Regions from separate parts of the Nonomuraea sp. NPDC005501 genome, predicted to be linked through region 2. Evidence: predicted binding sites of a transcription regulator. Region 2 holds the regulator's gene; each other region holds the start of a gene.

Region 1 (2,263 bases), on a different contig from region 2:
GCAGTTGTTCGGCCGCCGGAGGCTTGGCGGGCGGTGTGGCCGCGGAGCGCGGCGGGCGGACGCGGCGGGTCCGCCCGGAGGTGGTCGCGCCGACCCCGTGGTGCTCGGCCAGCCGCCTGACCTGCTCCGTGATCCGCCGCTGGTACGCCTGCGGCGCGTAGGCGCCCCTGCCGTACAGCTCCAGGTAGCGCGGCACGAGGCGCGGGTGCTCGCGGGACAGCCACGTCAGCCACCACTCGCGCGCCCCCGGCCGCAGGTGCAGCACGATCGGCGCGATGTGCGTCGCGCCCGCCTCGGCGATCTCCTTGACCGTGCGGTCGAGCTGGGCGGGGGAGTCGGTGAGGTAGGGCAGGATCGGCGCCATCAGCACCCCGCAGTCGATGCCGCGCTCGTTGAGCGTCGCGCACACCTCCAGGCGCCGGCGCGGGTCGGGGGTGCCGGGCTCGGCGGAGCGCCAGGCATCGGCGTCGAGGAAGCCGACCGAGACGTTGGCGCTGACGTCGGTGACCTCGGCCGCCTCGGCGAGCAGGTCGAGGTCGCGCAGGATCAGCGTGCCCTTGGTGAGGATCGAGAACGGGTTGGCGGCGTCGCGCAGCGCCTCCAGGATGCCCGGCATGAGCCGGTAACGGCCCTCGGCGCGCTGGTAGCAGTCGACGTTGGTGCCCATGGCGACGTGCTGCCCGCGCCAGCCCGGGGCGGCCAGCTCCCTGCGGGCCAGCTCGGCGGCGTTGACCTTAACAATGACCTTGGAGTCGAAGTCCGCCCCGGCGTCGAGGTCGAGATAGCGGTGGGTGTTGCGGGCGAAGCAGTAGACGCAGCGGTGGCCGCACCCCCGGTAGGGGTTGATCGTGAACTCGAACGGGACGCGGCTGGCGGCGGGCACCCGGTTGATGATCGAGCGGGCGTGGATCTCGTAGAACGTCATCCCCCGGAACTCGGGGGTGTCGAACGTGCGCGTCACCGCGCCGCGGGCGAACAGCGGCACGACCGGATCATCCGCATCGGTACCCGTCAGGCGGAGATTGTCCCAGCGCATGTCCTTGATTGGAACAGAAGTTCGATGATGATCGCAAATGGAAAGAGGCGGCAATTACCTGACAGGGCGGGGGCTAATGATCTTCAGGGTTGGGCAGAACACCCGCACAGAGCTTGCGTTCCGGAGGTGCACCCATGGCCTGGTCGCAGGACGAGGAGCGATTGCTGGCACAGATCGAACGGCACCTCGTCGACGACGATCCCCGTCTCGTGGCGCGACTGGAGTCGTTCAACGAGCGGGTCCGACGCAACGAGGCCAAGGCCGCCGGCCAGGGCCGGCTCCGGCCGAGGCCGCGCCGCTCGACGGTGATCATCCTGATCAGCTGGGTGCTCATCGCCACGCTCGTGGCGACCCTGCTGGTCATGGTCCTCCAGCACGGAAGCGCCACGTCCTTCTGATCCGCATTTCCCCATCTCGGCCCGTGTGTAGCCGTCTTGGGCGGATTTTTGAGCCTTTGTTGGGTGATCAGGCGCGGACCTAGGGCGCCGAGCACCCCCGTCTCACCGCAGGTCTCCCCTTGGGGTCGACGTCCGGACTCGCACTGGCCATGGGATGCTCGCGCACGTATACTCGTAGACGAGTGTTCGTACACGAGCTACCGAGTGGAGGCGCGCGAGATGGCGAAGCGGCGGAAGGTGGGGAGCCTGCTGGCCCTCGCCGTGCTGTCCGTCGTGGCACAGCGCCCGATGCACGCCTACGAGATGGCCTCCGTTCTGCGGGCCCGCGGCAAGGACCAGGACATGGCGATCAAGTGGGGGTCCCTCTACACCGTCGTGCACAACCTGGCCCGGCACGGCCTGCTGCGGGAGGCGGGCAGCGACCGGCAGGGCGGCCGGCCCGAACGCACCGTCTACGAGATCACCGCCGAGGGCCGCGCCGAGCTGGCCGACTGGACGCGCGAGCTGCTGTCCGACCCGGAGGAGGCGCCGCGCAGGTTCGAGGCGGGGCTGTCGGTCATGGGCGGGCTCGCGCCCGAGGAGGTGACCGCCCTGCTGCGCCGGCGGCTCGACGCCCTGGAGCGGCTCGTCGCCGCCCAGCGGGAGGCGCTGGAGCGCGACGCGGGTGACCTGCCGCGGCTGTTCGTCCTGGAGTCGGAGTACGCCCTGGCGATGCGCGAGGCCGAGGCCGCCTGGACCAGGTCGCTGCTGGAGGAGCTGGCCGCGGGCACGTTCCCCCGGCTGGCGGAGTGGCGGGCCTTCCACGGCTCGGGCCACATCCCCCAGGACA
Region 2 (2,263 bases):
CACGTCAGCAGCCAGCACCTGCTCACCGCCGCCCGCCCCGACCAGAGCAGCAGCGTCATCGGCGCCTACATGGCCTTCTACTCCCTCGGCTCCGCGCTCGGCGCGATCACCACCACGTGGGCCTACAGCGCCGCGGGATGGCCGGCCGCCAGCCTGCTCGGCGGAGCTTACGCCGCCCTCGGACTCCTCGTCGCCATCTCGACCCGACGTTTCACCGCCCTGCCGGGGGCGCGGCAACCGGGTGAGTCCGTATCGGCTACGTCCCGCTGACACTCGGTGGCGCGAGCGCACGGCGCTGAGCGAGCACCGTTGACCGGCCTTGCAGCCCCGGCCACTTCCTCAGGGCTTCCAGCATCTCCCGGCCACTACTGCGTTCAGCCGGTGGGTGCGGAGGCCGTCACCTGGTCCGCCGCCCTGGCCGCCGGCTCGACTCGACCGCCGCTACCGGGGCAGGGCTCGAACTCGAACATCGCGATTGGGGCAAGGGCACGAGTGGGCTGCCGTGACCGGGGCAGAGCTCGACTCGAACGCCGTGACCGAGGCAGGGCGCGAGTGGAGTGCCGCGACCGGGGCAGGGCTCGATGCCGGGCTCGACGAGCTCAACGCCGAGGGCGAGGAACGAAGGCTGCCGGTGCTGGTCGCGGCTCCCCGGGGTGCTCCCGGGGAGCCGTCGGCGGTGGTGGGGTGGGTCAGAGGCGGCGGAGGACCGCCACGACCTTGCCCAGGACGCTGGCCTCGTCGCCGGGGATCGGGTCGTAGTTGGGGTTGTGGGGGACCAGCCAGACGTGGCCGTCCTTGCGCTTGAAGGTCTTGACCGTGGCCTCGCCGTCGATCATGGCGGCCACGATGTCGCCGCTCTCGGCGACGGGCTGCTGACGCACGACCACCCAGTCGCCGTCGGCGATGGCGGCTTCGATCATGGAGTCACCGGCGACCTGGAGGAGGAACAGGGTGCCCTCGCCGACGAGTTGCTTGGGCAGCGCGAAGACGTCTTCGACGCTCTCCTCGGCGAGGATCGGCCCACCGGCGGCGATCCGGCCGACCAGCGGCACATAGGCGGCCGTGGGCCTGCTCACCGTGGGCTCCTCGGAGGAGGCGTCGGGGTCGACCCACAGTGCCGGCTCGCCCGGCAGGCGGACTTCGAGGGCGCGCGGCCGGTGCGGGTCACGCCGCAGATAGCCCTTGCGCTGCAACGCCGTCAACTGGTGCGACACGCTCGACGTGCTCGTCAGCTGGACGGCCTCGCCGATCTCACGCATGGACGGCGGATATCCGCGCTGTTGCACCGAATCGCGAATCACTTCGAGAATCTTGCGCTGCCTGGGCGTCAGGCCCAGGGAGTCGCGCCGGCGCACCGCGAGGTCTGTGACCCCGTTTGCGTCATCTCGCTCGCTCATGCTCTCCTCCTCGTCGCCGGGTGGCCTGCCGCTCCGGCCTGCCCTCCCGGTCCGTGGTCTCCATGTCGCACACAGCGACCGTATCGCTGTTGAAGATCATCTTCAAACAATTGTTCGAGTCGTCCTCGAAATTATCAGTGGCGTGGTGTACAACATCGTACGGGAGTTCGATCGACACCGTGTTCGATTTGCTGATCTTTATTGGGTCTTTTTCTCGGACCCGGACGGCGGGGAGGTCAATCGTGCGCGTCACCGCGGTCACGGACATGACCAGCGAAGACGCCGGACGGCAGCGGGTCGCCGAGGGCCGTACAAAGGCGATCAAGAACGACGGTGTTGGGGGCGGGCGGACTGTGGGGGAGGACAAAGCGTTCAGTATTCGCGAACGCCTCGGTTTGCGCGACAATTCACCATCCAGGCGGGGCCGAGGTGGTGGTGGTCAGGTGGCGAGAGTGGCCGGACGCAGAACGACGGCAGGGCAGCTGCAGGACGGCTGCAGGACGGCCGGAGCCGACACGCCACGCTCGTTGGTCATCGTGCGGAGCTCGGCGTCACCCACGGGCAGGGGCCGAGCCGTACCCCAGGGGGAGGCGGTCGCGGTGCGTGGAGATGGGACCGAGCCGTGCTCAAGGGGGAGGGTGTCGCGGTGCGTGGAGATGGGACCGAGCCGTGCTTCAGGGGAAGGCGGTCGCGGGTGTGTGGAGATGGGCGCCGGCCCGTCGTGACGGCGGGTCGCGTGCTGTGAGGCGGATCGGCTGAGCGCTTCGGGCGTTCTGGGCGTACTGGATGGTAGGGCCGGGCGCGGCGACCGAGCCCGCGCGGCCGGGTGGACCGCAGGGGTCACTTCGAGGGGTGGGGTTCAGATG
Region 3 (2,263 bases), on a different contig from region 2:
CCAGCCCGGAGTGGACCTGCTCGCGCCACAGCGGGGCGGGGCGGTCGCCGTTGAGCGCGGCGTCGACGGCGGCGTCGGGCGTCCCGAGGCGGTCCTTGAGCTCCAGCACGATGCGCTGGGCGCCCTTCTGGCCGATGCCGGGCACCTTGGTGAGGGCCTTGAGGTCGGCGGCGGCGACGGCGACGCGCAGCGCGCCGGGCGTGTGGACGGCGAGCATGGCCAGGGCCAGCTTGGGTCCGACGCCGCTGGCCGTCTGGAGCAGCTCGAACACGGCCCGCTCGTCGTCGGTGGCGAACCCGTACAGGGTGAGGGACTCCTCGCGCACCACCAGCGACGTGGACAGCCGCGCCTCCTCCCCGACCTTGAGCCGGGCCAGCGTGCCGGGCGTGCAGTGAGTGAGGATGCCGACGCCGCCGACCTCGATGACCGCGCCGTCGGGCGCGATGGCGGCGACCCGGCCGGCCACTGAGGCGATCACGGCGCCACGTCCTTCTCACGGCCGGCGCCGGTACGGCCTGCCACGCCGGCACGGCCTGTCGTCGCGGTACGGCCTGTCGTCGCGGTACGGCCGGCGGTGGCCAGGGCCTGGGCCAGGCGGTGCTGGGCGCCGCCGCGCCACACGTGGCAGATGGCCAGGGCGAGCGCGTCGGCGGCGTCGGCGGGCCTCGGCATCTCCTTGAGCCGCAGCAGCCGGGTCACCATGGCGCCGATCTGCTTCTTGTCGGCCGTGCCGCTGCCGGTGATGGCGGCCTTGACCTCGGACGGCGTGTGCAGGGCGACCGGCAGGCCGCGCCGGGCGGCGCAGAGGACGGCGATGCCGGCGGCCTGGGCGGTGCCCATGACGGTGCGGACGTTGTTCTGGCTGAAGACCCGCTCGACCGCGACGGCGTCGGGCCGCACCTCGTCGAGCCACTGCTCGATGCCGGCCTCGATGCCGACCAGGCGCGCGCCCAGCTCCTCGTCGGCTCCGGTGCGCACCACCCCGACGGCCACCAGGGACAGCGGCGCGCCCGGACGACCCTCGACCGCTCCCACGCCGCACCGGGTCAGTCCCGGGTCGACGCCCATCACTCGCACCGTCGCGCCTCCCGCTCGTTCTCGCCCGCCGGCCTGCCCGCACCACGTCCGCCAGTCACGGCGCTCGTCACGTCCGCCTGTCACAGCGCCCGCTCGCGCCCGCCGAACACCTGTTCGGCACGAGACTCTACCCCGGCTGACGTGCCCGCGCACCGGGAAACGCCCGCGCGCCGATGGCGGGCGGCCGCGCGGCGGGGCGACGACCGGACGCCCGTCCACGCGGACGGGCGTCCGGTCGCACGAGGGGTCGCGCCGGCGGGGTCCGTCAGAAGTAGTCCAGCATGTACGGCTGGGCGGCGAAGGCGGTGTCCAGGGCCTCGTCGTGCGAGTCGTCCCCGGACAGGAGGCCGCTGCGGCGCAGCGTCGCCGTGGGGATCCCGGCGTAGAGCGCGGACAGGCCGTTGATGCGGAGAGCGGGCCCGGCGCCGGCGCCCGCGTCGGCGGACAGGGCCTTGGCCTCGCCCCGGCCGCCGGAGACCGTGAGCCGCCAGCGTCCGGTGTTGCCGGGGCGTACCGGGTCCTCGACCTCGACCGTCGTGTCCAGCGTCGCCCCGGCCGGGAAGCCCCTTCGCTCCACCGCGGCCGCCACGTCGATCACCCGGAACATCCACCGCACCATCGTGACCTCCTCGACCGACCGCTCGCGCAGCAGCCAGCGGACGGGGTCGTCGGGCGCCAGCACGGCCGTGACGGTCTTGGCGACCGAGGAGGCGGAGCCGACCAGCGACCACAGGGCGCGGGCGGTCTCCTGGGAGCCGGCGACGAGGTTGTCGACGCGCATGCGGTCGCCGTCCCAGCGGTACACGGCATAGCCGTCGGGGGCCAGGTAGAGGAAGTCGTCCTCGCGGGCCAGCCGGCGGGCCCAGGTGCGCTCGTCCCAGGAGATCGGGCCGGAGGCTCGGGCCTGGCCGTGCAGGCGGTGCAGCAGGGCGACGACCTCGGCCGCGTCGCCGGCGTCCATGCGCCGCACCGGTACGTCGCCCGCCGGCCTGATCGCGCGCAGCGCCTCGGTGGGGATGGTGACCAGATGCTGGGCGCCCGCGTGCTCGTAGCCCGTCGCCCGGTAGAGGGGGGTGGTGGCCGGGTAGAGCGCGGAGACGGCGTCGCCCAGCTCGGTGGCCCTGCCCACGGCGGCCCGCATGACCGCGGTGCCGACGCCCCTGCCCCGGTACTCGGGGTTGACCGT

The links. Region 2 encodes LexA, which represses DNA repair genes until DNA is damaged. Its sites were predicted from a motif close to TCGAACANNTGTTCGA; they were not measured.
Region 1: the regulator LexA is predicted to act here: its motif matches at 1,046-1,061, upstream of ABZS51_RS35705 (Rv2578c family radical SAM protein).
Region 3: the regulator LexA is predicted to act here: its motif matches at 1,180-1,195, upstream of ruvC (crossover junction endodeoxyribonuclease RuvC).

What each region holds. Positions count from the first base shown of each region.
Region 1 covers NZ_JBEXDT010000104.1:16,641-18,903, forward strand. Annotated here, with positions in the region: gene ABZS51_RS35705 (Rv2578c family radical SAM protein) at 1-1,036, opposite strand, end outside; gene ABZS51_RS35710 (DUF3040 domain-containing protein) at 1,171-1,434, shown strand; gene ABZS51_RS35715 (PadR family transcriptional regulator) at 1,654-2,263, shown strand, end outside.
Region 2 covers NZ_JBEXDT010000095.1:11,358-13,620, forward strand. Annotated here, with positions in the region: gene ABZS51_RS34270 (MFS transporter) at 1-270, shown strand, start outside; gene lexA (transcriptional repressor LexA) at 690-1,397, opposite strand.
Region 3 covers NZ_JBEXDT010000067.1:5,670-7,932, reverse strand. Annotated here, with positions in the region: gene ruvA (Holliday junction branch migration protein RuvA) at 1-478, opposite strand, end outside; gene ruvC (crossover junction endodeoxyribonuclease RuvC) at 475-1,077, opposite strand; gene ABZS51_RS28215 (GNAT family N-acetyltransferase) at 1,343-2,263, opposite strand, start outside.